DNA from 3 places in the Megasphaera sp. SW808 genome. Region 3 is predicted to be linked to each of the others. Evidence: riboswitches for the same ligand, from Rfam matches in the RefSeq annotation. Region 3 holds a riboswitch; each other region holds the start of a gene.

Region 1 (6,938 bases), on a different contig from region 3:
CTTGCTCAGCAAGGTAGCCAGCTTGACCGAATTAGCGCCGCGGTCTTTCAAATAGGGCACGAGATAGCTCAGCGTAATGCCCGTATCGATGATATCCTCGACGATGAGGATATCCTTTCCGGCGACGTCGTTGTCCATGTCCTTGCGAATCGTAACCGCGCCGGACGACGTGGCCGACGAGCCGTAGCTGGAACAGCTCATGAAGTCAAATTTTACGGGAACCTGAATCTGGCGGGCCAAATCCGTATAGAACACGACGGCGCCTTTCAAAATGCCGCACAGCAAAATCGTCTTGCCGGCGTAATCGGCCGTTATCTGCGCGCCCATTTCCCGCACTCGCTTCTGTATTTGTTCTTCTGTAAATAATATTTCTTTTACGTCTTGATGCATATCGTATATCCTCCCCCGGAATGACAAAGTATATATAGCGACGCAGGCTTTCCTGCGGTTCTTTCTGTTTTCATGATTTCGTTCTGCGCCGGCCCTTTATGCCCTGCGACACTACGACGCACAAATCGGATTTCGTCGTATAGGCCGTAACGCGGCCCGTCTGGAACTGCTTGCCCGCGCCTTTGCAGGCCAGCTCCCGTATCGTTTCTACGTAATGAAAGGGTATATCCCGCTCCGTCCCCGCCGCGTTCCGGCACAGCAGGCGCACGAGGCGGCGCTGCAGGGCTACGGGCTGGCTGAGAAACCATTTCTTTTCCACGCCGGCCCCGCCTTCGCACGGCTTGACGTGAGCCTCGTACAGTCGGCTCGCCCATTGGGCCATGCAGTCGTCTTCGGCCTGGGCAATCTGCGCCAGCCGGTTCAAATCGCCGACGACGGACGGATTGTACTGCCGCAGCGCCGGCAGCAGCTCCAGGCGGATGCGGTTGCGCGTAAACCGGACAGAGTCGTTCGTCTCGTCGTGACGCGGCGTCAGATTCCGCTCGTTGACATAAGCATCGATATCTCCGCGCGTTATGCCCAGGAGCGGGCGGACGACGTCGCCGGTTCGCGGCCGCATCGCACCCAATCCGGCCAGTCCGCTGCCGCGCAGCAAGTGCAGCAGCACCGTTTCCGCCTGGTCATCCTGATGATGGGCTACGGCAATCGCCGCGGCCCCCAGACGGTCCTTTTCTTCGCGAAGCAGGCGATACCGCTCTCTCCTGCCGACAGCTTCCAGCGACGCGTGCTCCTGCGCCGCCAGCGTCGGCACGTCTGCCCGGCGGCAGATAAATGGACAGGCCCGCTTCTCCGCTTCCTGCCGTACAAACCGGACCTCCTCGTCAGCGGCATCCCGAATGCCATGATGGACGTAGCATACGGCGAGGCGCAAGTTATAGTCCGGCCGCAGCCGGGCTAATATATCCAGCAGCGCCAGCGAGTCGGGCCCGCCGGAACAGGCAATCAGAATCGTCTCTCCCAGCTGAAGCAGCGAATACTGCCGGCAGTATTCTTCTACGGTTTCAACGACATTCATAAGCCTCTCCGTTGCCTCCGCGCCAAGCGGCATCGTGGAAGGAATGGCGGTAAAAGACGCCTTCCATCAAATCGCTTTCGCTGATGCGAATGCTGTCAAAGCCATAGCGCTGCAAAAAGGAACGGGCGACGGCCAGACCGGCGACAATGATGTCGCTGCGCTTAGGCTGCAGTCCCGCTACATGGCGGCGGCCTTCGGGACCCATGCGCCGCAGTCTGTCCAGATGATAGGACAGGCGTTCCAGCGATACGACGCAGCCTTCGATGCGGGACGGATCGTACTCCGTCATTTCCAGCTCCATCGCGGCCAGTGTCGTCAGCGTTCCGCCTACGCCGATAAGGGCCGCCGAAGGTTCTATGGGCGCAGACAGCCATTGCCGGCTGCAATAGGCTTCCAAAGCAGCCAGTTCCTCTTCTTCCATCTGATTTTTTTTCGTCAGGCGCACGGCGCCCAAGGGATAGCTGTGAGACCAGGCGACGACGCCGTCCCGGCCGACGGCCACTTCGCTGCTGCCGCCGCCGATATCCAGGACGACGGCCTCCTTGCCGGCTTCAACGCCGGCTGCCGCCCCGCAGAAGCTGAGAGCCGCTTCCTCCAGGCCGGAAATGCAGCGGCAGTGCCAGCCAAAACGGGCCCGTATTTCCGCCAAAAAGGCTTGGCCGTCTGCGGCTTCGCGCACTGCGCTGGTCGCGACGGCACAGACGGGAACGGATCCTAACCGGGCCTGCCATCGGGTCATGGCCGCAAGGGAGGCCTCAATCCCTTCCGGCGATAAATGCCTTGTCTCTTCTATCTGATAGCCGAGGCGCGTCATTTCCAATTCTTTCGCCGAAAACTTCCAGCGATCATCTTCCCAGCGCCCCGTCATCAGGCGCAGGGAATTGGAGCCGATATCGACAACGGCAAATTCCTTATCCTTCATCTGTCATGTACCTCGTTCTAAACTCGGACAGCCTTTTCCAGTCGGTAAAACAAAAAGAGCATTCCAAGACAGGAATACTCTTTATTCGTCCTTATGATTACCGATATACGAAATCAATCGGCACGGCGAGCGCCGCGGCCGCCGCGTTTTGATTCGGTATTGCGTTTCAAATCCATCTGGCGTTCGTCACTTTCCTTCAGGAATTTACTAAGCCGGTCCTCGAAAGACAACGATGTAGAAGAGCGGCGATTCGAGTCAAAATTGTTGTGCTGGCGGAATTCATGTCTTGGACGGAACTCTTTCTTTTCCGGAGCCGGCTGGGTCTGCTTGATAGACAGGCCGATTTTTCCCTTATCGTCGACAGACAAAACTTTGACGTTTACTTTGTCCTGAACTTTCAAGAAATCGTGCACATCTTTTACATACTCATTAGCAACTTCAGAAATGTGGACCAAGCCCACCTTCTTGTCAGGAAGCTCTACAAAAGCGCCAAATTTTGTAATCCCTGTCACGGTGCCTTCCAATACACTGCCTACTTCGATTGTCATGTTACCTTATATTCCTCCTTGTATGCTTCAGCTTTGCTGATAACACGTATAACGCTATTATACTCATAAACGGCGAAAAATTCAATCGCAAAATAATGTAAATTCCTAAGGCGGAACGCCTCGTCAGCGCCTGTAGGGGATTTCTCCCGGCTCGGCCAGTCCGAACTGTTCCCGCGCCTGTTTTTCTACGGCATCGGGGGAAATAAGCTGTTCTTTCCTGTCCTTCAGCCGCTGGTTTTCTTCCGTCAAGGCCTGCTCCTGCTGCAGCGTCCGCTTCATGTCCTCGTGGATCTGCCACATCTGATACATGCGCAGGCACAAGAAGACTCCTCCGACCAGCAGTATGAGAAGGACGATGCCCTTGTACAGCGTCATCCCCTTCTTTTTTTTCGTACGCCGCCGGCGCACCGTCCCGGTACGTCGGAGCCGCCCATCCCGTTTTTCCGTCATGATTCTGCTCCTTTAATATAGGCACTGCAACACGCATGCTATAAGTATACCTTCATTTTCACTTAAGATAAAGTTTTTTCTCGATTTAATACGGCCCACTTTCGCAAACGCCGCTGATATTATATAATAGAACGTAAACTATGAAGAAACAGAGGTCTTTGCTCATGAGATATGAACCGATTACTCCTGAAATTTTAAAAAAACTGCAGACTGCCGTCGGCCCTAAAAACGTCACGACAGATCCGGATAAAATGCAGCCCTACTCCCACGACGAAGTGACCGACCCGGCGTACCACCACATGCCCGAAGCCGTCGTCTTTGCCGAAACGGCCGAGCAGGTCGCCGCTGTCGTCCAGCTGGCCAACGACTATCATTTTCCCGTCGTGCCCCGCGGGGCCGGTACAGGGCTGGCCTGCGGCGCAGTGCCTATTTACGGCGGCGTCGTCCTGTCCCTGGAAAAAATGAACCGCATTCTGGAAATTAACGAAGACGCCTTATACGCCGTCGTAGAACCGGGCGTCCGCACGTCGGACCTGCAGGACGCAGCCGAAGCCAAGGGTCTGTTCTACGCCGGCGACCCCTGCAGCGGCGACTCCTGCTTTATCGGCGGCAATATCGCCACCAACGCCGGCGGCAACCGGGCTGTCAAATACGGTACGACGCGCCATCAGGTATACGACGTGGAAATCGTCAATCCGACGGGCCGCATCGTCCAGCTCGGCGCACGCCTGCAGAAGCAATCGACAGGCTACTGCCTCGAGCAGCTGGTCATCGGCTCGGAAGGCACGCTGGGCATCATCACCAAGGCGACGGTCAAGCTCCTGCCGAAGCCTAAATACGCCCTCGATCTGCTGGCCGTTTTCGATTCGCCGGAACAAGCCATCGGCGCCGTCGGAGCCATTTTAAAGCAAGGCATCGTCCCGACCTGCGTCGAATATATGGACAATATTACCATTCAATCTGTAGAAAGATATCTCCATGAAAAGCTGCAGGGCAGCGATTCGGGAAATTACCTCATCGTCGAAGTCGAAGGCATCAATGAAGACGACCTGGACGACAAGGCCGTCGCTTTAGACGAGCTCTGCACGCACCACGGCGCGTCGTCGGTCCTCGTCGCCGACCACAATAAAATCTGGCAGGCCCGCAAGGCCTTCGCCGAAGCAGTCCGCGCCGAAAGCCTCATCGTCAGTAAAGAAGACGTCGTCGTCCCCGTCGACCAGGAACCGCTCCTGCTGGCGGAAATTCTCCGCCTGGCCGGCAAATACGGCCTGATCACCCGCATTGCCAGCCACGCCGGCGACGGCAACATCCATCTCAACATCTTAAAGCCCGACGATACGCCCTACGAAGACTGGGCCCGCCGGGTCGAACAAAACCAGCAGGAGCTGTACGCCTTCATCTACGCCCACGGCGGCCGTTTATCGGGCGAGCACGGCATCGGCTTTAAGCGGAAGCATTTAATGGAAGAATTTACCAATCCCGACGAGCTGGCCATGATGAAAGCTATCAAAAAGGCCCTGGACCCCAGCAATATCCTCAATCCGGGCAAAATATTCGACATAGAATAGGCCTGTCCCAGCCCGGCCGGCCGCGGCGGCTCTTGCCAAGGATAGCCATTCTGTGTATAATGATTCATGTAGTCATATATCTTCAGGGCAGGGTGAAATTCCCGATCGGCGGTATAGTCCGCGAACGCTACGGCGTAGGAGCCATGTGCTCGTGATTTGGTGCGATTCCAAAACCGACAGTATAGTCTGGATGGAAGAAGATACGATGGAGCTGCCTCCGCGCAGCTTGTGTTGTGTTGACCAAAAAGCCCTGACGCTGCTGGACAGACCGTCAGGGCTTTATCATATTCAGGAGGTTTTATTGTGGCAAAGGAAAACAGAAAATTCAATACCGTAGAAGAAGCAATCGAAGAATTGCAAGCCGGGCATATCATCATCGTCACCGACGACCCGGATAGAGAAAATGAAGGCGACTTTATCTGCGCCGCCCAGTACTGCACGACAGAAAACATGAACTTCATGGCAACCCACGGCAAGGGCCTCATCTGCATGCCCATGAGCATCGAATACGCCCGCAAGCTCGGTTTGCCGCCGATGGTAAGCGACAATACGGACAATCACGAAACGGCCTTCACCGTCTCCATCGACCACGTCGATACGACGACGGGCATTTCCGCCGTAGAACGGGCGCTGACGGCCCGCAAATGCACGGAAGAAACGGCCCGTCCCGAAGACTTCCGCCGTCCCGGCCATAACTTCCCCTTAATCGCCAAGCGCGGCGGAGTCCTGGCCCGCAACGGCCATACGGAAGCGACGGTCGACCTCATGCGCCTCGCCGGCCTGAAGCAAGTCGGCCTGTGCTGCGAAATCATGGCCGACGACGGCACGATGATGCAGACGCCGCAGCTGTGGGAATTGGCCGACAAGTACAATTTAAAATTCATCACCATTCACGACCTGCAGAACTACTGCCGCCGTCACGACAAGCACGTCGTCCGCGAAGCCGTCGCTAAGATGCCGACGAAATTCGGCGAATTCAAAATTTACGGCTACGTCAACGACCTGACGGGCGAACACCACGTCGCCCTCGTCAAAGGCGACATCGGCGACGGTAAAAACCTGCTCTGCCGCGTCCACTCCGAATGCCTGACCGGCGACGTATTCGGCTCGTGCCGCTGCGACTGCGGCGAACAGCTGGCCGCTGCCATGACCCAGATCAACGCCGAAGGCCGGGGCATTCTCCTCTACATGCGCCAGGAAGGCCGGGGCATCGGCCTCATCAACAAGCTGAAGGCCTACGTCCTCCAGGAACAGGGCTATGACACCGTAGAAGCCAATGAAAAGCTGGGCTTTGCGCCAGACCTGCGCGAATATTGGATCGGCGCTCAGATTCTGCAGGATTTGGGCGCCAAAGAACTGCGCCTGCTGACGAACAACCCGGAAAAAATCTACGGCCTCGAAGGCTTCGGCGTAGAAATCGTAGAACGCGTGCCGATTGAAATGAAGCCCCAGGAATTCGACGAATTCTATTTGGAAACGAAAAAGCATAAGATGGGACATATTCTTCCCCACCTGCGCTAATACAGCGTAATTATCTAAGAAAAAGAGCAGCATGCAGATTCTGAATAACCATCGGAATTCTGCTGCTGCTCTTTTTGGCTTATACCTGCGGTTCTTTCAAAATAAACTTATCTTTGTAATAGTCAATCAGCCCATCTTTTTTCATCCGGCTCAGCTCTGCCGACATGGCGCTCCGGTCGACAGAGAGAAAATCGGCCAGCTGCTGTCGGTTAAAGGGCAGTGTAAACGACGAAGATTCCTGCCGCAGCGCTTCTTCCGACAAATAGAACATGAGCTTCTGCCGCGTCGACCGTTGTGACATATACCGTATTTTCTGCGTAAGCTGCATATTGCGCCGTGCCATGATAGCCAGAAGATTCAAAGCCACACGCTCCTGCGCTTTCGTTAAAACCTGACCGGCATGAATAATGCTGTTTACGTTGATGAACATAACTTCCGTATCGTCTAAGGCGGCAACATCTACT
Region 2 (6,938 bases), on a different contig from region 3:
GCCGCTGGATACAGCAGAAGATGAAGATCCGGAAACGCCCTACCTGGCTTCGGATATGTACCGGCGCATCGTCGCGCTCATCAACAATTTTGAATCGGACATGCCCGACGATATGCAGGCCGGCGGCCGCCTCGTATCGGCCGGCAACATTACCTTCAGCATTCAGGACGTAGGCTTTTGGGACCCGAATATGATCGTCTTCTACGGCGAACTATCTGACGGCTCTCACGTCGAATTGGTTCAGCACTTGTCTCAGCTGAACCTGCTTCTCGTCGCCGTCAAGCGGACCGACGATACGGACAAGCCGCGGCGGATCATCGGCTTTACGACGAAAGACGAGCCCGATACGGAGCCTGCGGCAGAATAACTGCATACGGCGTATAAAAGAGGCTGGTGCGCGAAGAAATTCTTCGGCATCAGCCTCTTGCGTTTTCTTACAGTTCTTTTATGAGGTTGACCATTTCGATAGCCGCTGTCGCTACGTCGAAGCCCTTGTTGCCCGCTTTCGTGCCGGCCCGTTCGATAGCCTGTTCGATATTTTCCGTCGTAATGACGCCGAACATGATAGGCACGCCTGTCTTCAGGGACGCCTGAGCAATGCCCTTGGCTGCTTCATTGCAGACCAGGTCGTAGTGGCTCGTCGCGCCGCGGATGACTGCGCCGAGGCAGATGACGGCGTCGTATTTGCCCGATTCGGCCATTTTCTGGGCGATGAGGGGAATTTCAAAGGAGCCGGGAACCCAGGCCGTCGTGATGTCGTCGTCGCTTACGCCGTGACGATGGAGGGCGTCGTATGCGCCGCCGAGGAGCTTGCTGCAGATAAATTCGTTGAAACGCGCTACGACGATACCAAACTTAGAACCAGAACCAATTAATTGACCTTCTTTGATGTGTGCCATAGTAGAACACTCTCCTATTCTGAAATAGTATTTTAAAATCCATTTTCCAACAGCGTTTCCATTGTGATGCCGGAACGTTTGCCCGTATGGGCTGTTGTAAAGCTATGGACATATTTCCCAATTACGTCGGTTTCCAAATTGACGACGGCGCCGGGATGCTTGTCGATAAGCGTCGTATTGGCCATCGTATGGGGAATGATGGATACGGAAAATTGGCTGTTGCCTACGGAAACGACGGTCAGGCTGATGCCGTCGATGGCGATAGAGCCCTTTTCGACGATGAACGGCTCCATGTCCTTGGGAATGGAAATCGTAATGACCCGGGCGATGCCGTCGGCGGCGATGCGAGCGATATGGCCGACGCCGTCGATATGGCCGCTGACGATGTGGCCGCCCAGCCTGCCGCCGACCTGCATAGCCCGTTCCAAATTGACCTTCGAGCCGCTCTTGATGTCGCTCAGGGACGAACGGCGCATCGTTTCGTGCATGACGTCGGCCGTGAAGGACGAATCCGTCATGGAGGTCACCGTCAGGCAGACGCCGTTGACGGCGATGCTGTCGCCGAGCTGCGTCCCTTCCAGTACCTTACGGGCCTGAATCGTCAGCTTTATCGAGTCGGGACGGCGGTCCATCTGGCCGACGGTGCCCAATTCCTCAATGATGCCAGTGAACATAAGCTCCCTCCCTGTTCGCATTATACGCTGTAATCAAAATATTGCCGTCGTGCAGCTCGACCGAATCGTAAGCCAGGGGCAGGCACTCGTCGAGGGAATCGACGCCATGGCCGCCGACAGACGACAGGGCCTGTTCGCCGCCGATGACTTTGTCGCCGATAAAGGCGTATATCTTATCGACGAGCTTGTGGTCGAAGAAGGTCCCCTGAATTTTGCTGCCCCCTTCGACGAGGATGCTCTGCAGGCCCTGCTTGTACAGCAAGTCCAGAGCTGCCGGCAAATCGATGTGACGATCCCGGTTCAGCGGAGCCAGCAGGACAGTGACGCCCATGTTTTTCAATTCTCTCATCTTTTCTACCGGGCAGAGGGACGTCGTCACGACGATGGTCGGCGACGTCTTATCCGTCAGGACGAGGGAATTTAGGGGAATGTGGCCCTGCGAATCCATGATGATGCGTACTGGCTGGTGAGGCTCGTCATGGGCTTCGCGGCGGATGCGGCAGGTCAGCAGCGGATTGTCAAGCTTGACCGTATTGATGCCGACGAGGATGCCGTCGTAGATAGAGCGCAGGTAGTGGCCGTAATTGCGGGCCCATTGATTCGTAATCCACTGGGATTTTCCCGTCCGCGAGGCGATGCAGCCGTCGAGGCTCTGCGCTATTTTGACGGCGATAAACGGCTTCTGCACCATCATGTTTTTAATGAATACTTCGTTCAGCTGAGCGGCTTCCTTGGAAAGCAGCCCGATTTCGACAGGTATGCCGGCCTGCCGGAGAATGGCCGCGCCCTTTCCCGCTACGAGGGGGTTAGGATCCAGCATGGCGATGACGACCTTGCCGACTCCCTTTTCCACGAGCGTGCGGGCGCAGGGCGGCGTCCGCCCGTAATGCGCGCAGGGTTCCAGCGTAACGTATACCGTCGCGCCCTTTGCCTTGTCGCCGGCTTCGCGCAGGGCCCATACTTCCGCATGGGGCGTGCCGGCCTGGCGATGGTAGCCCGTGCCGACGATTTCACCGTCTTTTACGATGACGCAGCCGACGGCCGGATTCGGCGTTGTATACCCTAAGGCCAGCTTTGCCAGCTCCAGGGCTTTTCTCATATAATCTACCGGTTCCAAATCTGTCATTCCTTTCCTGATAGATTTTGTTATAAAAAATAAAAAGGCTACGGGTATGGAAACCCAATAGCCTTTTGCGCACAACAAAAATAAACGAAACGTCGTCTTTTCCCATCCAGACTATACTGTCGGTACCGAAATCGCATCGGTTCAGCCCCGCTTACGCCAGGCTAGCGGACTATACCGCCGGTCAGGAATTGAAAGCTGCCCTTTCTCACCTTGCCCCAAAGACTATTATTCATATCCACCTATGATTTTAGCACATAAGGGATAGAAATACAAGTACAGACTTCTTACCGCAGCGCGGCGATGGCCGCTGCCCGGTCTGCCGCTCCAAATACGGCGCTTCCCGCAACGAGGAAGGTAGCGCCGGCTTCCTTGACCGCCTGTACTGTATCGGCGTTGACGCCGCCGTCTACTTCTACGACGGCTTCCGTGTTGCCGACGGAATCGAGCAGCGCCCTGGCTTCACGGATTTTATCCAGCGAATACGGAATGAATTTCTGGCCGCCGAAACCGGGATTGACGCTCATGATGAGGATCATATCGAGCTGCGCCGCCACGCAGGATAAAGACGATACGGGCGTAGCCGGATTCAAGGCAACGCCGCACTTCATGCCGGCGCTGCGGATATGCTGCAGCGTGCTGTCCAGGTGAGGACACGCTTCCTGATGGACTGTAACGTACTGCACGCCGGCTTTTGCCAGGCCGTCTACGTATACGTCGGGATGTTCGACCATCAAATGGGCGTCGAAGGGAATGGAAACGTGCTTCCGCAAGGCGGCGATGATCGGCACGCCGAACGTCAGGTTCGGCACGAAATGGCCGTCCATCATATCGAGATGGATGCAGTCTGCTCCCTTTGATTCTACGTCTTTAATTTCTTCAGCCAGCCGGGAAAAATCGGCGGACAAAATAGAAGGACAAATGTGTATCATACCTATCGGTTCCTTTCGAGAATAGAATTGACGATTTTGCAGTACGTTTCATACCGTTCTTTCTGTATCTTGCCTTCGGCAACGGCATCCTTTACGGGGCAGTCCGGCTCCGACAAGTGGAGGCATGACGAAAAGCGGCAGCGTCCGCCGTAAGGCGTCATGTCAGGAAATAAGGCGAAGACCTCCCCTTTGTCGAGATGTTCGAATTCCAGCGAACTGAATCCCGGCGTATCGATGACATACGTATCGCCTTCCAGCTGCATGATTTCCGAGTGCCTCGTCGTATGGCGGCCCCGCTTTATTTTTTCGCTGACTGAGCCGACAGACAGGTCCCGCCCTAAAATCTGAGACAGCAGGCTCGACTTCCCGACGCCGGACGGCCCGGCAAATACGGTCATCTTATGAGGAAGCAAAGCCTTGATGGAGTCCAGCCCTTCGCCGGTAACGGCAGACACAAGATAGACATCATAGCCGCAGGTTTCATAAAAGGCTTTATAAGCTTCCGCTGTTTCACGGTCTAAATCGCACTTGTTAAAGCACAGCTTCGGATGAACGCCGCCGTATTCGCAGGTCATGAGCAGCTTGTCGACGAGAAACTGATTGGGGTCCGGCGATTGCGCCGCCATGATGACAAACATCTGATCGATGTTAGCCACGGCCGGGCGGCGGAGGCTGTTCCGCCGCGGCAGCTGCTTTTCGACAACGCCCTTTCCGCCGCCTAATTCCGTAATTTCCAGCTCATCTCCGACGAGTATCTTCGCCTTGACCTTTCCCCGGCGACGGCATTCGACGAGCTGTCCGGCGCCGATATCTACGTAGTAATATCCGTTGTAATTTTTTATAACGCGGCCTGTAGTCATGATCCTCCTTCAATTAAATGTACTGATCCTGTACTAACGAATTGTTGATATATACCTTGACGCGGGTCTTGCCTACGCCGCTGATATTTTTAGTAATGCTGTCGCCGCCGGACTGGTTCTTGTCATAGACGACACGGGTGCCGTTGTCGTCCGTCACGACGATCTGCACGTGCTGACTCGACGCGCCGGAAGGAACGCTGATATTCACCGTGCCGTAATGAGGCGTGCCGGCCGGTTCCTGATTATTGGCGCTGCCGTCGGGAACAGCCGCCGCTGCGCCGTATTCGACAGTCAAATCGACGACGTTGCCGCTGCGCGGACTTTGTTTGACAACCTTAGCCAGGGCGTTGTCCTTGGACGCATCCAGATTGGTCACGTTGCCGACGATATATCCGGCGTTTTCCAAGGTCTTCATGGCCGTATCCAAGGTCATGCCGCTGACGGTCGGCGCATCCTGTCCGTTTTTAGCGTCATTCTTCTTTTCGGCCTTGCGGCAGATAATGACGTCGACCGACGAGCCCTTCGCTACTTTGCGCGGCGAGGCCGGGCTCTGGCTGATGATCTTGCCGTTTTCATATTTTTCGCTTTCGGCGTAATGGACGGAGCCGATGGTCAGGCCGATTTCAGACAGCTTTTTCTTCGCTTCATCCAGCGTCAGGTCCCGCAGGTCGGGCATGAGGACTTCCGAGCCTTGATTGCCCTTGCTGACGGTCAGGTAAATAGTCCGGTTTTCCTTGACGACGGCCCCTCCCGACGGCGTCTGGGTAATGACCTCGCCGACAGGCACTTCATCGCTTTCTATTTCGTTGACCGAAACGTTGAGGTGTTCCTTGGACAGTATTTCCTTGGCGATTTCCACCTGCTTGCCTGTTACGTCGGGAACGGTAATATCCTGAGTGCTCCAGAAATTGCCGAAGGAAAAGAATGCCCACATAAACGCGACGACAAAGACGCCGAGCATACCGATGATAATGGATTTTTTCGAATGGCTGCTGATGGAATCGAGCATGCGGGAAAAGATATTTTTCTTCTGCTCCTCTTCCGGCGATTTCAGCGGCGGAATCTTCTGAGTCGCAAAATTATTTTTGATAATCGGCATGGCTCCTTTATTGGTATTGACGAATCCTTGGGACAAGCGAAGCTCCGACATCATTTCGGCAATCGACTGGAACCGGTCGTCGGGATTCTTGGCCATGGCCTTTAAAATACACTGTTCCACCAGTCGGGGAATGCGGCGGTTATACTTCGTCGGCAAGGGAATATCATCCTGCACGTGCTGCAGGGCGACGCTGATTGCCGTCTCGCCTTCGAAGGGCACGACGCCGGTCATCATCTCGTACATGACGACGCCCAAGGAATAGATATCCGTCCGTTCGTCTACGGGGCCGCCGCTGGCCTGTTCCGGCGAAAAATAATGGACGGAGCCCAGCACGGCGTGGTCATCCTTGTTGGTCGCGCTGGAATTTATAGCTCTGGCGATGCCAAAGTCGGCGACTTTGATGCGTCCCGTTTCAGTCACCAGGATGTTATGGGGCTTGATGTCGCAGTGGACGATGCCGTTTTTATGGGCATTTTCCAAAGCCTCGCCGATATCGAAGGTAATCTGTATGGACGTATTGATCGGCAGATGGCCGTGCTTTTCAATATATTCCTTCAGCGTTTCGCCGCGGACGTATTCCATGACGATGTAATGCACATTTTCGTCATAACCAACATCATATATATTTACGATATTGGGATGGGACAGCTTGGCCGCCGCCTGCGCTTCCTGACGGAACCGGACGACGAAATCGTGGTCGTCTCCGTATTTTGCGAGAAGGATCTTGACGGCGACGATACGGTCCAGCAAAATATCCTGGGCCTTGTAGACGACGGCCATGCCGCCGGTGCCTACTTCCTCCAATATCTTGTATCTGTTGTCTAATATATGACCAATCATTTTTAGATTCTCCACCACTTTCATAGTAGTCAATCCCGATTATATGGTTGTTAAAATTGCAGTAACATTGTCTTTTGCGCCGTTATCGTATACCTGGGCAAAAAGATCGTTGATAATATCGCGTTCACTGCGGCTGTAATCGCCGACGGCGTCGCGCAGGACCTGCTCGTCCAAAAACGACGTCAGGCCGTCGGAGCAAATGAGTATCCGGTCTCCCCGCTCTACGGCAAAGGCGCCGCTGTCTACAAGCAGCGTCTTATCGACGCCGACGGCGCGGGTCAGGACGTGGCGCTGCGGGTGGTTCTGCAGCTCTTCTGACGTGATTTTATGCCGTTCCAGCAGCTCCTGGACGATCGTATGGTCTACGGATATTTGCTGCAGCCGGCCGCCGCGGTACAAGTAAATGCGGCTGTCGCCGACGTGACCCCAAAAGGCGTGCTGCTTGGCCAGGGTTACGAGAGATATAGTCGTTCCCATGCCTTCCAGCGACGGGTCGATCATCGTCTTGCTG
Region 3 (6,938 bases):
CTTCGTCGTACTTCTTTTTCAGCCGCTCCAGAGACATCGTAATCATGTCGGCGTAATATTCCGGTTCCTGGACGAGCTTGCGCATTTCTATCATATCCCGGGCGGCGGAAAAGGTCATATTGCGCAGCGTCAGCCCCCGTTCTTCGTAAATCATCTGGAGCATGGCGTCGATATCGGCATTATCGAGGACGAGAAAATTCTTGGGATACTGGACGGCGTGGCTGTCTTCCTGCAGGACCGATACGCAGAATCCATGGAACGTATTGACGTAGCCCGTGTCGTTGTCGCCTGTCAGGTTGTGGATGCGCCGGCGCATTTCCGCCGCCGACTTGTTGGTAAAGGTGACGCAGAGGATGTGGCCCGGCAAGATGCCCAGCTCGTTGACTAAAAAGGCAAACCGGTGCGACAAGGCCCGCGTCTTGCCCGAGCCGGCGCCGGCGATGACCCGCACGCAGCCCTCCGTCGTCGTCACGGCCTGACGCTGGGCGTCGTTCAGCCCCTGCAGCAAATCCATCATCGTATCCTCCCTTTCTGCGAACATTCGTTTCTTTCATTATAACAGGAATTCCGCCGCCGCTCAATACGAAATCCAGCCATTTCTCCTGCCGCAAAAACGCAGCCCCCCTCTATTCTTTTAATCTATCTAATGATATAATAAATAAGTTATACAAAAGGAGGCATACATGTTAGAAAAATTTCAAACCTTACAAATTAGCGACGTCATTCTCAACGCCTTAAACGAAATGGGCTTTGAAGAACCGACGCCGATTCAGGCAAACGCCATCCCCGTCGCCATGTCGGGCTGCGATATGATCGGCCAGGCACAGACCGGCACGGGCAAAACGGCAGCCTACGGCATTCCCGTATTAGAAAAAATATTAGCGTCCGAGCCGTCGAAGGAAATACAGGCCGTCGTCCTGTCGCCGACGCGCGAGCTGGCCATGCAGGTCGCCGAAGAGCTCAACCACCTGGCCCAATTCACCCACATCCAGGCCCTGCCGATTTACGGCGGACAAGATATGGAACGACAGCTGCGCCGCCTGCGCAAATCGCCGCAGATCGTCGTCGCCACGCCGGGCCGCCTCATCGACCACATGAAGCGCGGCACCATCAGCCTGAGCCATATTTCGACGATCGTCCTCGACGAAGCCGACGAAATGCTGGACATGGGCTTTATCGAAGACATCAACCTCATCATGGCCGCCACGCCCAGCACCCGTCAGACCCTGCTGTTCTCGGCTACCATGCCCAAGCCCATTCAGCAGCTGGCGGAAACCTTCCTCCATGACCCGCAGATCGTCCGCATGAAGGCCAAGGAAGTGACTATCGACCTCATCGAGCAGTCCTACATCGAAGTGCCGGACCGCCAGAAATTCGACATCCTCTGCCGCCTTCTCGACCTGCAGGAGCCGGATTTGGCCATCATCTTCGTCCGTACCAAGCGCCGCGTCGACGAGCTGTCCGAAGCCCTGAAAAAGCGTGGCTATTCCGCCGAAGGCATTCACGGCGACCTGACGCAGGCTAAACGGGACACGGTCATCCGCCAATTCCGCGAAAAGACTATCGATATCCTCGTCGCCACCGACGTCGCCGCCCGCGGCCTCGACATCAGCGGCGTCACCCACGTATTCAACTACGATTTACCCCAGGACCCGGAAAGCTACGTCCACCGCGTCGGCCGTACAGGCCGGGCCGGCCAGAGCGGCGAAGCGACGACCTTCGTCATTCCCCGCGAAATCGACCACCTGCGGGCCATCGAACGGCTCATCAAACGGCGCATCGCCCGCCGCAAGGCCCCGACCTTCTCGGAAGCCCTGGAAGGAGCCCAGCAGGCGGCTATCCGCCGTCTCGTCGCCGCGACAGAAGACGACAACTACAGCATCTACCGGGCCAACGCCGAAGAGCTTCTCACCCACTTCGACTCTGTCGCCCTCCTGTCAGCAGCCATCAAGCTGCTCACGAAGGAGCCGGACACGACGCCGGTCAACATTACGGAAGAAGCGCCCCTGCGCGTCCACCGCTCCCGCCGTCCCTACGGCGACAAAAACCGCCGCCGCGACTATCGTCACGACCGGAACGACCGTTCCGAACGAAACGACCGGAGCGAACGCAGCGGAGACTATCGAAGCGGCAATACGAAACGCCGTCACTTTGCGCCGCGGAAGCAAAACGACAACGCGTCGGGAACGTTCCGCCGCAGCGGAGAAAAGAAGGTCCGCAAGGAACCAAACCGCTCCGTGTTCAAGCCCTATTTTAAAGACTAATTCGCCTATCAAAAAAACCGTACCCTCTGACGAGGATACGGTTTTTTCTTATTCATATGGCAATATCAAGGATATTATTTGCCTGTGAACGTAGCTTTACGTTTTTCAACGAAAGCGCCCATGCCTTCTTTCTGGTCTTCCGTAGCGAAGCAAAGGCCGAATACTTCGTCTTCATAAGCAATACCAGTGATAACGTCGCAGTTGATACCGCGGTTGATAGCTGCTTTGGAGAGCTGTACGGCGATCGGAGCGTTTTTCGCGATCTTCTTAGCCAATGCATATACGGTATCCATCAGTTCTTCCTGAGGAACAACTTTGTTTACGAGGCCGATACGATATGCTTCCTGAGCGTCGATCATGCCAGCCGTGAAAATCAGTTCTTTGCCGTAGCCGCGGCCAACGACACGGGGCAGACGCTGCGTGCCGCCGAAGCCCGGCGTAATGCCGAGGCCAACTTCGGGCTGACCGAATTTAGCGTTTTCAGAAGCATAACGGATGTCGCAAGCGCAGGACAGTTCGCAGCCGCCGCCCAAAGCGAAGCCGTTAATAGCAGCGATAACCGGCTGCGGCATGTTTTCGATTTCCGTAAACGTATCCTGACCGATTTTGCCGAATGCGCGACCTTCAACTGCATTCTTCGTGGACATTTCAACGATATCTGCGCCGGCTACGAAGGATTTGCTGCCGGAACCCGTGATAACGACGACTTTAATTTCGGAATCAGCGGCGATTTTGCCGACGAGGTCTCTTAATTCCGAAACCGTTTCCGTGTTCAGGGCGTTCAGAGCTTTCGGACGATTGATCGTAATCGTTGCAATACCGTTTTCTGCCGAGTAAAGAATGTTTTTGTAGTCCATAATTAGAACCCTCCCAAAATAATATATTCACACGTAGGACGTGCAAACAAGGGGCGTGAATACTCACGCCCACTGCCTGACAAATATAAATCGCTTGAGTTTACATTGCTTGCTTATAGAGTTGTGTTTGTACTGCTCGCCTATTATTTCGTGTAGTCGTAGAAGCCTTTGCCCGTCTTGCGGCCGAGGTAACCGGCGTTGACGTACGTTTTGAGGAGCGGGCACGGACGATATTTCGGATCGCCGAAGCCTTCATAGAGAACTTCCATGATGTGAAGGACAACGTCGTTGCCGATCAAGTCGCTCAAAGCCAAGGGGCCCATCGGATGGTTGAAGCCCAGTTTGCATACGGAGTCGATATCTTCTTTGGATGCTACGCCTTCCATCAAAGCCTGGATAGCTTCGTTGATCATGGGGATAACGACGCGGTTGCCTACGAAGCCCGGGAAGTCTGCAACTTTAACCGGGGATTTGCCGATTTCTTCGGATACTTCTTTGATTTTTGCGAACGTATCTTCAGAAGTAGCGATGCCGTTGATGAGTTCGATCAATTTCATGACCGGAGCCGGGTTGAAGAAGTGCATGCCGATAACTTTGTCCGGACGTTTTGTAGCTGCGCCGATCTGCGTGATGGACAAAGAGGACGTGTTGCTGGCCAGGATCGTGTGTTCCGGGCAGAGTTCGTCTAATTCTTTGAAGATAGCCGATTTGATTTTCAGATCTTCGATAGCAGCTTCAACAACGAGGTCGATGTCTTTCATGTTGTCGGCCGTGCGGGTAACGAAACCGGAAATGCGGCCCATTACGGCGTCTTTTTCTTCCTGCGTCATTTTTTCCTTGCTGACCAATTTCGTCAAGGCTTTATCAATTTTAGCTTTGCCGCCGGCGATGAATTCGTCTTTAATATCATTTAAAACGACTTCGCAACCGTTAACAGCAAATACCTGAGCGATACCGGAACCCATGGTGCCTGCGCCAATAACCATTACCTTTTTACAAAACATGTTAAACTCCTCCTTATTTCGCGTGATTTTTTTCACGAGTTCTTTTCAAAAACTCACGCGCGATATTAAAATAAGTTTCACTGCTTACACTCATAGTATATCACGTTTTCCAAAAAAATCTACCGAAAAAACGCGATTTTTCCAAAAAACTGCATATTATGTATACGTTTTTTTAATACATAAACCATGTCCAATACTTTTATTTCATCATTCGATACCAAAAGCGCCGTTTACTACGTTATATTATGAACGTTGGTCATACCAGATTATGTAATTTTTCACAATTCATTTTTTTGCCCTTCGCCGACATTTAAGGCCTGCAAGATATGGCGTCTTTGTTCGTATTGCCGCCTGTACATGGCCGTGTTGTCCTTATTCGGCATAAAGGTCTTGTGAACGGCGAGCTGCCGCTGGAGAGCCTGCTTGAGGTCGGCAATATCGCCGGCTCCGTAGGCGGCTACGATGCAGTTTGTCGGCACGGCCCCGCCGGCGACGCGCAGCGTCGATACCTGCGTGTCCAGCATGTCAGCCTTGATCTGATTCCACAAATCGTCACGGCTGCCGCCTTCCGTAATGGTCAGGGTCGTCAGGTCGATGCCTGCCGCCCGGTACCGGTCGGTAACTTCCATGTAGTCGTAGCCGATGCCTTCGAGGACGCAGCGCCACATCGCCCCCTGGTCCGAGTCTAGGGTCAGGCCCGTGAAGGTACCGCGCACATGGGGGAAATCGCCGTTGCCGCCCGTCAGGTAGGGAATGAACATCGCCCCGTCGCAGCCGGCCGTATGGCGTGCTGCCAGCACGTCCAGCTCGGCATAGTAGTCGTCGTCTTCGCGGCGGCAAATCGAATCCTTGAACCAGCGCAGGGCCAGTCCGCCGGTCCGCACCATTCCCCAGTAGAAATACGTTCCCGGCAAGGTGCCCGAATTGAAGATGAGGCCGCTGCCCGGTACGGACAATTCAGGAATGATGCCGTCCGTGGCGGCGCAGAACATAGCGCACGTGCCGGCTACGTCGACGGCCTTGCCCGCTTCCAGAATGCCGCTGCCCATCATGGATTCCATCGTATCGCCGGCGCCGGCGCAAATGGGAATACCGGCAGGGAAGCCCGTTTCCAGAGCATCGTCTTCGCAGAGATGTCCAATAATGTCCCAGGGCTTGACGATACGCGGCATGTATTTCTTGTCGATGCCCAGGATGCGCAGCTGCTCATCGGACCACTCCTTGGTCACGACGTTGTAGCCCAGGCCCCAGCCGGACATAGCGCCCCAGTCGATAAAGGCGTCTTCTCCCTGCAATCCGGCCAGATGCATGAGGACGTACGGGCAGTTGTGGACGAACTTGACGCCCTTTTCCTTAAAGGCCGGAATATGCTTCATGAACCAGCGAGCAAACATAGCCGGGAACATGACGTTGGGCTCAGCGTTGCCCGTTTCGGCCGCCCAGATATCCAGCTTGAGTTCTTTCAGCGCTTCTACGTCGTCGGCCGTGCGGCTGTCCAGATAGTTGACGTACGGCGTCACGGCGTTCCCTTCGGCGTCGACGCCGGCGATGCCGCAGATGATGCCGTCGCCCATAATGGCCCGCACTGCCGCTGGGGAAATCCCCTTCTCTTCCAGCTGGCGGCTGCACGACGCCATGCACTGCTTGATGAGGCGGTAATATTCGTCTACGTCCATCTGCACCCAGCCGGGGTGAGGATAATACAGCGTCGTCTTGGCCGTATCCATAGCTACGCATTCCATGTCCTCGCTGTACACGGCGACCTTTACGCTCTGCGTCCCGGCGTCAAATCCCAAATAATATTTCTTTTCCATATCCATTACCTGCCCTTCTATCTTGCGGCAAATCAAAAAAAGGCCGGAATACATCCAGCCTTTTCGCACTTGAGAACGGCACGGCAAACACACCTGTGCCACGCCCGAAGTCTTTTCTCATCCAGACTATACTGTCGGTCCCGGAATTTCGCCGGGTCAGCTCCCTCAGGAGGTTGCGGACTATCACCGCCGGTCAGGACTCTGAAAGGATTTCCCTTTCTCACCTTGCCTCAAAGACTAAATATATTAATGTAAATATATTATGTATTTTTTACATATATATCATACTACGATGGAATGGAAAAAACAAGTAAGACGACGGCAAAAGCAAAGCCCGCCCGGTGAAACGCCTTTGTCCAGACGCCGGTGCCCTATTCACCGCGCTGCGCTCCATAGTGCTCCTGCAGATATACTTCCGTAAACTCGATGAACCGTTCCAGCAGCGGCGACAAGAACTGGTTCTTTTTCCAGACCATGTAGCTGCCGTTTTCGATGAACGGCTTCATAGGGCGCATGCACAAGCCCGGCAAGACCGTGTCGAAGTCCAGCCCCAAGGCCAGGCCGACGCCGTTGTCCGTCAGGACCATCTTGTTGTATGCCGACAGATTCATGTACACGGCCAGGCGCACGTCGGACTGCCATCGCCCCAGCCAGGCTTCGACCTGATTTTTTACGGACAAGCGGGCCGGCATGATGAGGCGCTGCCCGGCCAGATCCTGCGGCTCGACGGCCTCCTTCGCCGCCATGGGATGATCCTGCCGCATCAGCACGGTCCAGCGGTCCTTGAGAGGCATGCGCAGGTAGCTGTACTTGCTCACGTCTACGGGCTCAATGAGTAGTCCGAAATCGAGGGTTCCCTGCTCGATGCGCTCCTTCACGTCGTCGGCAATGCCCGTATACAAGGTAAACTGCACCTCTCCATAGGCCTGCTGAAAGGCCGCCATGACCTTGGCCATAGGCTCCAGATTCTTCGTCTCGCCGCAGCCGATGGCGATTTCG

Evidence for each region. A riboswitch is a leader RNA that binds a small molecule or an ion and turns the genes downstream of it on or off. The one in region 3 is predicted to bind FMN.
Region 1: another riboswitch for FMN. It lies ahead of E0L13_RS00760 (bifunctional 3,4-dihydroxy-2-butanone-4-phosphate synthase/GTP cyclohydrolase II); the one in region 3 lies ahead of E0L13_RS08790 (FGGY family carbohydrate kinase).
Region 2: another riboswitch for FMN. It lies ahead of ribD (bifunctional diaminohydroxyphosphoribosylaminopyrimidine deaminase/5-amino-6-(5-phosphoribosylamino)uracil reductase RibD); the one in region 3 lies ahead of E0L13_RS08790 (FGGY family carbohydrate kinase).

Annotation. Positions count from the first base shown of each region.
Region 1 covers NZ_SJOT01000001.1:161,017-167,954, reverse strand. The annotation lists gene hpt (hypoxanthine phosphoribosyltransferase) at 1-390, opposite strand, end outside; gene tilS (tRNA lysidine(34) synthetase TilS) at 461-1,465, opposite strand; gene E0L13_RS00780 (Ppx/GppA family phosphatase) at 1,452-2,387, opposite strand; gene E0L13_RS00775 (S1 domain-containing RNA-binding protein) at 2,501-2,935, opposite strand; gene E0L13_RS00770 (septum formation initiator family protein) at 3,059-3,385, opposite strand; gene E0L13_RS00765 (FAD-binding oxidoreductase) at 3,550-4,953, shown strand; FMN riboswitch at 5,028-5,159, shown strand; gene E0L13_RS00760 (bifunctional 3,4-dihydroxy-2-butanone-4-phosphate synthase/GTP cyclohydrolase II) at 5,257-6,474, shown strand; gene E0L13_RS00755 (Crp/Fnr family transcriptional regulator) at 6,554-6,938, opposite strand, start outside.
Region 2 covers NZ_SJOT01000002.1:52,823-59,760, forward strand. The annotation lists gene E0L13_RS01065 (DUF6173 family protein) at 1-367, shown strand, start outside; gene ribE (6,7-dimethyl-8-ribityllumazine synthase) at 435-899, opposite strand; gene E0L13_RS01075 (riboflavin synthase) at 932-1,573, opposite strand; gene ribD (bifunctional diaminohydroxyphosphoribosylaminopyrimidine deaminase/5-amino-6-(5-phosphoribosylamino)uracil reductase RibD) at 1,554-2,690, opposite strand; FMN riboswitch at 2,790-2,926, opposite strand; gene rpe (ribulose-phosphate 3-epimerase) at 2,984-3,628, opposite strand; gene rsgA (ribosome small subunit-dependent GTPase A) at 3,631-4,488, opposite strand; gene pknB (Stk1 family PASTA domain-containing Ser/Thr kinase) at 4,502-6,427, opposite strand; gene E0L13_RS01100 (Stp1/IreP family PP2C-type Ser/Thr phosphatase) at 6,467-6,938, opposite strand, start outside.
Region 3 covers NZ_SJOT01000022.1:43,939-50,876, forward strand. The annotation lists gene E0L13_RS08770 (UvrD-helicase domain-containing protein) at 1-517, opposite strand, end outside; gene E0L13_RS08775 (DEAD/DEAH box helicase) at 684-2,264, shown strand; gene E0L13_RS08780 (short-chain-enoyl-CoA hydratase) at 2,339-3,121, opposite strand; gene E0L13_RS08785 (3-hydroxybutyryl-CoA dehydrogenase) at 3,265-4,125, opposite strand; gene E0L13_RS08790 (FGGY family carbohydrate kinase) at 4,404-5,945, opposite strand; FMN riboswitch at 6,045-6,181, opposite strand; gene E0L13_RS08795 (LysR family transcriptional regulator) at 6,311-6,938, opposite strand, start outside.